DNA from 4 places in the Serratia sp. GW822-FHT06D09 genome. Region 1 is predicted to be linked to each of the others. Evidence: riboswitches for the same ligand, from Rfam matches in the RefSeq annotation. Region 1 holds a riboswitch; each other region holds the start of a gene.
What was found. A riboswitch is a leader RNA that binds a small molecule or an ion and turns the genes downstream of it on or off. The one in region 1 is predicted to bind thiamine pyrophosphate.

Region 1 (2,197 bases):
ATACCATAAATTGCATAAAGCGTTCCGCCAACTCAGGTTGCTTGCTGGCCTTGAGTTTGCCCGCCACTTCCACCTGCAGATAATGGCCTTCACTGAAGTTGGCAGCGGCGTAGCTGTCTTTTTTTTCTTCAATCAGATGGTAGGCTGGGGAGGTGGTGTAGCTAAGCACCAAATCGCCTTCGCCTTTCAGGAACAGGCCATAGGCTTCGCTCCAGCCCTTGGTCACGGTGACGGTTTTCTTCGCCAGCTTCTGCCAGGCTGCCGGTGCCTGATCGCCATACACTTTCTGCATCCACAGCAGCAGACCCAAACCTGGGGTACTGGTACGCGGATCCTCATAGATCACTTTCCAGTTCTGGCTGCTGTCGACCAGCTCATGCAGGCTTTTGGGCGGGTTTTTCAGCTTTTCTTTGTTGTAAACGAAGGCAAAGTAGCCGTAGTCATAGGGGACGAAGGTTTTGTCTTGCCAGCCGCCCGGTACGTTCAATTTGCTGCTGTCGACGTCGCTTGGCGCGAATAGCCCAGTTTGCTGCGCCGCCTGTAGCAGGTTGTTGTCCAGCCCCAGCACCACGTCGGCGGCGCTGTTTTTGCCTTCCATGCGCAGGCGGTTAAGCAGTGAGACACCGTCTTCCAGCGCGACAAATTTCAGCTCGCAATCACATTGGGCCTCAAAGGCTTTTTTGACCGCCGGGCCAGGGCCCCAGTCAGCGGCGAAGGAATCGTAGGTGTAGACCGTCAGCGTGGGCTTGGCGAACACCGGTGCTGCGCAAAACAACAGTAACAAGGGCAGGCTTTTTTTGACCACTTTGCACTCCTGAAAATTTAGGGGGGCAAGGGTATCTGAGGGGGCAAGCGGCTGATGCCGGATCGCTGGGCTCAAATCCCTCCGCCGGTATTGACCGGATCAGGTTCGACGGGTTTGTTCTCAGCAAAACCGGCCGCTTGCGTTTTCATTACGCTGCTGTCGTTTCGCACCCCGTTGAGACGGCGCCATTGTAAAGACTAACGGGCGCCGGTGAAAGGTGCTTATGCTTCCGGCGGCGCAAACCAGGCGGATTTGAAATCGAACCAACCCAGAGTGTTCATTCGCACGCCGCGCATGCTGCGCTGGCCATGCAGTTGCAGCCAGTGGTGGAACAGAGGATGCAATTGATGGCCGCTGACCAGACGTTGGCAAAAGTCCGCCAGCGGCAGGGCATTGGCGCGCCACAGCGCCGCATCTTCGGACAAGTCCTCACTCATGCAGTGCTGCATCAGCGGCAGTTCATACAGGGTGGCGAACAGTGAGAACTCCAGCGGCAGGTAAAAGTTGGCGCTGCCGAGCCACAAATCGGTGCTCGCGTCGCCTTTATGCCAGGTAGCGTAATCGACAATCTGAATATTCAGCTTAATGCCGTGCTGCGCCAGCAGCGGCTCGATGGCCTGCTGAATGGCGTGGAACTCCGAGTGTTCGCTGTAGTAGGTCAGGGTCAGTTCGGTCAATCCGGCCGGTTTGGGCTGCAATGCCAGCGCGCGATTGTGGTGCCAGCGCGGCAGAATGCCGTAGGCCGGTGACCAATAGCGTTGATAAACAGGGCCGGCGTTGCTCAGGAGCGAAATAGGGTTGATCAGTTCGCATAACCAGCTGCGGATGACCGGATCGGCCGCCAGCGGAGAGCGCTGATCGAATAGCAGAAAATAGCAGCCTTCTTCCAGTCGACTTTCCAGCTCGTTTTTCCCGGTATCGTCCGCCTGGAGCTGTACGCCGGAGTGTACCAGTTCTTCGGTCACCTCTGGCAGCACCCAGATATTGACCTCGTCGATCAGTGCGCGATAGCCAAAGTAATCATCAAAGGCGTGAATTTTCATCTGGCTGCGGTGATTGCGCACCACGCTATAGGGGCCGGTACCGACCGGATGGCGCGAGAACTCCGGCAGGCTCTGCCACTCGCGCGGCAATATCATGGCGTGCACGCTGCCCAGCAGCCACGGCAACCAGTAATCGGGGCTATGCAGATGCACGTCAATCACGTAGGGCGTCGGCGACGTCACGCGTTCGATATGGGAGAACAGCGGTTGTGGCATCAACCGGCTGAGCGAACTGATGACATCTTCCATTTCCAGCTCGCGCCCATGGTGGAAATGAATGGCCGGGCGTAAATAAAAGCGCCAATGCAACGGCGTTAAAGCTTGCCAGTGATGAGAAAGATCGGATTCC
Region 2 (2,197 bases), on a different contig from region 1:
AGGCATCGCGATAAGCGCGGATCTGCTTGGCCTGCTGCACGTGGAAGGGCTCGCCGGTTTCGTCGTTTTTCAGCGTTGAGCTTTGCAGATTCATGCCCAGCTTCGCCGCCCAGATCGCCGTGGCGTTTGAGCTGGCGCCCCACCAGATGCGATCGCGCAGCCCGGCGGAGAAAGGTTCTACCCGCAGCAAGCCCGGCGGGTTCGGGAACATCGGTTGCGGGTTAGGTTCAGCAAAGCCTTCGCCACGCAGCGCTTCCAACAGGACGTCGGTATGGCGGCGCGCCATATCGGCTTCGGTCTCGCCTTCGGCAGGCGTATAACCAAAATAACGCCAGCCATCAATCACCTGTTCGGGAGAACCGCGGCTGATGCCCAGTTGCAGCCGCCCGCCGGAAATCAGGTCGGCGGCGCAGGCATCTTCGACCATATAAAGCGGATTTTCATAGCGCATGTCGATCACGCCGGTGCCGATCTCAATACGCTGGGTTTTGGCGCCGATGGCTGCCAGCAGCGGGAATGGCGAGGCAAGCTGGCGGGCAAAGTGGTGTACGCGAAAATAAGCCCCATCCGCCCCCAGCTCTTCTGCCGCCACGGCAAGATCAATGGATTGCAGCAGCGCATCTGCCGCCGAACGGGTGCCCGACTGCGACGAAGGCGTCCAGTGGCCGAAAGAAAGGAAGCCGATTTTCTTCATGGGGTGATCCTTAGATTCATTAATGACCGGATTACAGTGACAAAAATCGCCCCCTTCCGGCCAGAAATATCGTGGCCGATCGCACTAAACGGATCCTTTTACGCCACGACGCCACACTGCCTGAGCATTGTAATCAAAAAGTAAATATCGTATAACAGGCTCCTCCGAGGGGTGTCCTGTTACGGGCTGAGATGGCGCAAGCCGAACCCTTTGAACCTGATCTGGGTCATGCCAGCGAAGGGACGGTCGGCAATCCCCTCACGGCGGTTGCCTGTTCATACCTCACCTCAGCGCGCCCGGATCTCCACTCACTTTTGGAGGTCCCATGTTTACTCCCTTATTCGATAACGGTCTTTACGGAAAGCTGCGCCAACAGGCCGGCGGTCACTGGCAGGACTATGTGGCACACCCCTTTATTCAGCAACTGGCCGCCGGTACGCTGCCGGAACCCGCTTTTCGCCGCTACCTGACGCAGGATTATCTGTTCCTGATCCACTTTGCCCGCGCCTATGCCCTGCTGGTCAGCAAACTGCGCACCCTGCCGGAAATGCGTGCCGCTACCGCTTCGCTCAATGCGATTGTCGCCGAACTGCCCCTGCACCTGGCCTATTGTGCCGACTGGGGATTGAGCGAACCGCAGATAGCCGCCGAACCCGAAGCGCCGGAAACCCTCAATTACACCCGCTATGTGCTCGATATCGGCCACGCCGGAGATGCTCTGGATCTGCTGGCAGCGTTAATGCCCTGCGTCGCCGGCTATGCCGAAATCGGCCTGCGCCTGCTCAACGATCCCAACACCGTGATGGAAGGCAATCCCTATGCCTCGTGGATCCGCAACTATGGTGATCCCGCCTATCTGAGCGGCGTACAAGCCTCCCTCGACCTGCTGGAAAACGTTGGCCTCCAGCGGGGTGCCCCAAGCCGTCTAAACGAACTGTCGGCGATTTTCACCACCGCCACCCGCCTGGAATCCGCCTTCTGGCAGATGGGGTTGAATGCCCAATGAGCCTCGGCGACACGCAGCACGGCAATGCCCGGCCCGGTATTCAGGTACGGGATCTGACCCTGCGCTTTGGTCAGCAGGTGATTTTCGATGGTCTGAATTTCGATATCGCCGGCGGCAGCTTCGTTGCCCTGCTCGGTGCCAGCGGCGCGGGGAAAACCAGCCTGCTGAAGATCATCGCCGGGCTGGCGAAACCCACCTCCGGTACGGTTATCGGCAGCGATGGCCTACCGATCGCCGGACGTATCGCTTATATGGGGCAAAAGGATCTGCTCTATCCCTGGCTGACAATTGACGAGAATATTAGCCTCGGTGCGCGGCTGCGCGGCGAAAAGGTCGACCGCGCCTGGGCGGAACATCTGCGGGAACGCGTGGGCTTGACCGGCTATGGCCGCAGCTTGCCTGCCGCGCTGTCCGGTGGCATGCGTCAACGTGCCGCTATTGCCCGCACGCTGTATGAGCGCCAGCCGATTGTGTTGATGGATGAACCCTTCTCCGCG
Region 3 (2,197 bases), on a different contig from region 1:
TGACGAAGAACATACCGGTGCGGCTATGGCGCTGGGCAGCTTTATCGGTTATGCCCCGGCGATGTTCTGTTTTAGCCTGTACGGTCATATTCTCGATGCCTTCCCAGGACTGACCGGTTACAAGATCGTTTTCGGGCTGATGGGCATGTTTGCCTGTGCCGGGATCATAGTGTCGGGGCTGTTGGTCAGAAATATCCGCGCACGCGCAAAACTGACCCCGGCGGCTTCTGTCGCCTGAGCCGGGGGCTTTAATGAACGGGCACGGTTTGCGCTGTGCCCTTATTTTATTTTGCCGGGGAGTGCAGCAGGTAATATTCTTCCCCGCCGTCATTGCCAGTAGCGATGATTCGCCAACCGTGCTTGTGGTAGAACGCTAGCGCCTTCTTATTCTTCACCAGGCATTTCAGCGAACCGGTGGCGGTAAAGGTCTGTTCCGCCGCTTGTAACAGAGCGCTGCCGACGCCGAGCGGCGGCAGATGCGGATCGACATACAGGTTGTGAATAAAGTTGTCCTGGCGATAAATCGACACAAATCCCAGCCGCTTCCCCTGATCTTCCGCCACCCAAATATCTTCGCCCAGCGTTGAGCGATCGAAATCCTCCAGCCGGTAATCTTCGGTATCGCGCCACGGAAACGCCGCTTTACGCGAAGCCAGATACAGGGTGCGCAGGAAGGGGCGATCGGCCTCTTGGTATTTTCTTATCTGCATGGCGCCTCCTTTTTATTTTTTGACACTATAGCGCGATTGACCTCACCGGCGGCAACCCCAATAATGGCCGTCTTGACTCGGGGTGCCCTGCGCGATGCGCGGTGGCTGAGATTTTACCCGTATTACCTGATCTGGATTATGCCAGCGTAGGGAAGTCTCGGTGCCCCAACCGGTACCCGCCTTCTTGAACGCCGGTTGGGAGGAATATGCTCGCTCGACCTGATGTTTTCCCCGGCGCCCGCGCCGCGGCCTGTTTGACTCAATTTAAACGCCAATCGCCCCTGATCCATTGCCTGACCAACGAAGTGGTGCAGGAACTGACGGCTAACGTCCTGTTGGCGCTCGGCGCTTCGCCGGCGATGGTGGTAGAACCGACCGAAGCAGCGCAGTTCAGCCGACTGGCGGATGCGGTGCTGATCAACGTTGGCACCCTCAATGCATCACGCGCTGAATCCATGCTGGCTGCGGTGGAAGCTGCCAACGTGGCACAAACACCCTGGACGCTGGATCCGGTAGCGGTCGGCGGGTTGGTCTATCGCACTGCGTTTGCCCATCGTTTGTTGGGTGAGAAGCCGGCGGCGATCCGCGGCAACGCTTCTGAAATCATGGCGCTGAGCGGTTTGCAGGCTAACGGACGTGGCGTAGACAGTGCAGACGACTCGCTGGCGGCATTGCCGGCGGCGCGCGAATTGGCGCGCAGCAGCGGTGCGGTAGTGGCAGTAACCGGCGTTGTTGATTACATCACCGATGGCCAGCGTGACTGGGCGGTCACCGGCGGTGATGTGCTGATGACGCGGGTGGTCGGTACCGGTTGTGCACTTTCTGCGGTGGTGGCGGCATTTTGCAGTTTACCGGGCGATCGGCTCGATAACGTGGCGACCGCCTGCCGGGTGATGTCGCTTTGCGGTGAACGGGCCACGCGCCGTGCCGCCGGGCCGGGCAGTTTCACCCCGGCGTTCCTCGACGCACTGTATCAACTGCGCCCGGAGGAACTGCAATGAAACGCATTAACGCACTGACAATTGCCGGGACCGATCCGAGCGGCGGCGCCGGCATTCAGGCCGATCTAAAAGCTTTTTCTGCGTTGGGGGCCTATGGTGCCTCGGTGATTACCGCGCTGGTGGCGCAAAACACCCGTGGTGTGCAGTCGGTCTACAACATAGATCCGGCCTTTGTCGCCGCTCAGCTGGATTCCGTCTTCAGCGACCTGCGCATCGACAGCACCAAGATTGGCATGTTGGCCAACGCCGATATTGTGCAGGCGGTGGCGGAGCGTTTGCGCCATTATCAGCCGTCTTTTGTGGTACTGGATACCGTGATGCTGGCAAAAAGCGGCGATCCGCTGCTGGCGCCGGAGGCGGTGGATTCGATCCGTCGTGAACTGTTGCCGCTGGTGTCGATCATCACGCCGAACCTGCCGGAGGCGGCGGCGCTGCTGGCGTGCGCCCCGGCGGAAAATGAGCGCCAGATGCGTGAGCAGGGCCGGG
Region 4 (2,197 bases), on a different contig from region 1:
CGTGGCAATGCTCCAACTCTTCGGTCATGTTGCGACGGATCATTTGCATCGGTACATGACCCGGGCCTTCGATCATCACCTGCACGTCATATTCCCAGGCAATTTTAGTCAGTTCGCCCAGCGTGCGCAGTTCGGCGAACTGCGCTTCATCATTGGCGTCCTGAATTGAGCCGGGGCGCAGGCCATCGCCCAGGGACAGTGAGACGTCATAGGCGGCGCAAATTTCGCAGATTTCGCGGAAGTGCTGGTACAGGAAGTTTTCCTGATGGTGTGACAGACACCATTTAGCCATGATCGAACCGCCGCGCGAGACGATGCCGGTCAGGCGCTTGGCGGTCATCGGTACATAGCGCAACAGTACGCCGGCGTGGATGGTGAAGTAGTCAACGCCTTGCTCTGCCTGCTCAAGTAACGTATCGCGGAACATTTCCCAGGTCAGGTTTTCCGCCACGCCGTTCACTTTTTCCAGCGCCTGATAGATAGGCACCGTTCCGATCGGTACCGGGCTGTTACGCAGGATCCATTCGCGGGTTTCGTGGATATAGCGGCCGGTGGACAGGTCCATCACCGTATCCGCGCCCCAGCGGGTGGACCAGACCAGTTTTTCGACCTCCTCTTCGATGGATGAGGTCACCGCCGAGTTGCCGATGTTGGCGTTAACTTTCACCAGAAAATTGCGACCGATGATCATCGGCTCGGATTCGGGATGGTTGATATTAGCGGGGATGATGGCGCGTCCAGCGGCCACTTCCTGGCGAACGAATTCCGGCGTGATGTTCTCCGGCAGATTGGCGCCCCAACTTTGGCCTGGATGCTGCTGGCGCAGGACATCGCCACGGATACGCTCGCGGCCCATGTTTTCGCGGATGGCGATAAACTCCATCTCAGGGGTGATTACGCCAGCGCGGGCGTAGTGCAACTGGGTGACGCATTTGCCGGGTTGCGCCTTGCGCGGCCGCGGCAGATGTTCAAAACGCAGGTGATCCAGACCTTCATCCGCCAGGCGCTGCTGGGTAAAGCCGGAACTGACGCCATTGAGCAGTTCGGTATCACCGCGTTCAGCTATCCAGCCTGCACGCAGTTTTACCAGGCCGGTATGCACATTAAGTTCAGATTGCGGATCGCCATAAGGACCGGCAGTGTCGTATACCGGAATGGCTTCGTTGGGCTGGTACTGTGGGTTGTCTTTGTCGCCGCCAAGCAGCGTCGGGCTAAGCTGGATTTCACGCATCGGCACCCGCAGATCGTTGCGTGAGCCCTGCAGATAAATCCGGCGTGAATTGGGAAAGGACACGCCCTGAAGGGTATCGATAAACTGCTGGGCTTCTTCGCGTTGCTCTTTACGGGCACGGGGTTTTTTAACGTTAGACATAGCAAGTTCCTACCAGTGTGTTGGGTTGGGAATGTTGCTTGTCTGGAGCTCGGAGGGAGTAATGATGCTGGCCGACAGGGCGGGATTATCCCTGTTGGGATCACCTGCCTGTGGCGATAGATTACTCTTGTTCCCTTCGCGGGTATTAACCCGATCAGGTTCCGCGGATCCCGAATTAACGGTCTCAGCCTGGCCAATTTGATGAACAAATCAGGCGCTAGGCACTCCGACAAGATGCCCCCAGTATAGGAGGGTGAATAAAAAAAACTACAAAATTCTAACGTGCCTGATCCAGCGCTTTATCCGGCATCGTTTGCTGCCAGGCTTCGGTCGCCAGTTGGATCAGCTTATCTTCCAGGGTAAAACGTGCCGCCAGGGTTTCACCGATATCCGACAATGCCTGATGGAGTTCCAGGCACACATCCTGATCGATATCCACTTCGGTATAGCGATCGTGAAATGCCATAATCTGTTCGGTATTTGCCCACAGTTTGGGGTAGATGTTTACCGACAGCGTCATTTTCGGACTGGATGCGCCTTCCACTTGCTTGATAATTCTGTCATAGATATGAAAATGACCGGCGGAGAGGTAATCCACCAGATTATGGCAAAAGTTCTCCAGCGCTTTTTCATTCAGCGGCGTATGCTTTTCTTTATTCGGTTTGATACCCACGAGGGTGCAATAGGCGACCAGCAATTGCTTGCGAGCCTGAAGCCATTGATCAACTAATTCATTACTACCACCAACGCGCTGAGTCAGGCTTTCCAAACGGTTGAGCATGTTTGACTCCGTAAGTAATAAAACGTAACAGTAAGTTATTAAAA

Region 2: another riboswitch for thiamine pyrophosphate. It lies ahead of AC1RKG_RS08870 (TenA family protein); the one in region 1 lies ahead of thiB (thiamine ABC transporter substrate binding subunit).
Region 3: another riboswitch for thiamine pyrophosphate. It lies ahead of thiM (hydroxyethylthiazole kinase); the one in region 1 lies ahead of thiB (thiamine ABC transporter substrate binding subunit).
Region 4: another riboswitch for thiamine pyrophosphate. It lies ahead of thiC (phosphomethylpyrimidine synthase ThiC); the one in region 1 lies ahead of thiB (thiamine ABC transporter substrate binding subunit).

What each region holds. Positions count from the first base shown of each region.
Region 1 is NZ_JBXALO010000006.1:192,980-195,176, forward strand. Features, by position in the region: gene thiB (thiamine ABC transporter substrate binding subunit) at 1-805, opposite strand, end outside; TPP riboswitch at 864-989, opposite strand; gene sgrR (HTH-type transcriptional regulator SgrR) at 1,027-2,197, opposite strand, start outside.
Region 2 is NZ_JBXALO010000003.1:252,848-255,044, reverse strand. Features, by position in the region: gene AC1RKG_RS08875 (LLM class flavin-dependent oxidoreductase) at 1-694, opposite strand, end outside; TPP riboswitch at 852-954, shown strand; gene AC1RKG_RS08870 (TenA family protein) at 1,020-1,700, shown strand; gene AC1RKG_RS08865 (ABC transporter ATP-binding protein) at 1,697-2,197, shown strand, end outside.
Region 3 is NZ_JBXALO010000011.1:104,305-106,501, reverse strand. Features, by position in the region: gene AC1RKG_RS21640 (MFS transporter) at 1-238, shown strand, start outside; gene AC1RKG_RS21635 (GNAT family N-acetyltransferase) at 285-710, opposite strand; TPP riboswitch at 779-880, shown strand; gene thiM (hydroxyethylthiazole kinase) at 917-1,711, shown strand; gene thiD (bifunctional hydroxymethylpyrimidine kinase/phosphomethylpyrimidine kinase) at 1,708-2,197, shown strand, end outside.
Region 4 is NZ_JBXALO010000019.1:7,790-9,986, reverse strand. Features, by position in the region: gene thiC (phosphomethylpyrimidine synthase ThiC) at 1-1,372, opposite strand, end outside; TPP riboswitch at 1,487-1,611, opposite strand; gene AC1RKG_RS24255 (Rsd/AlgQ family anti-sigma factor) at 1,650-2,153, opposite strand.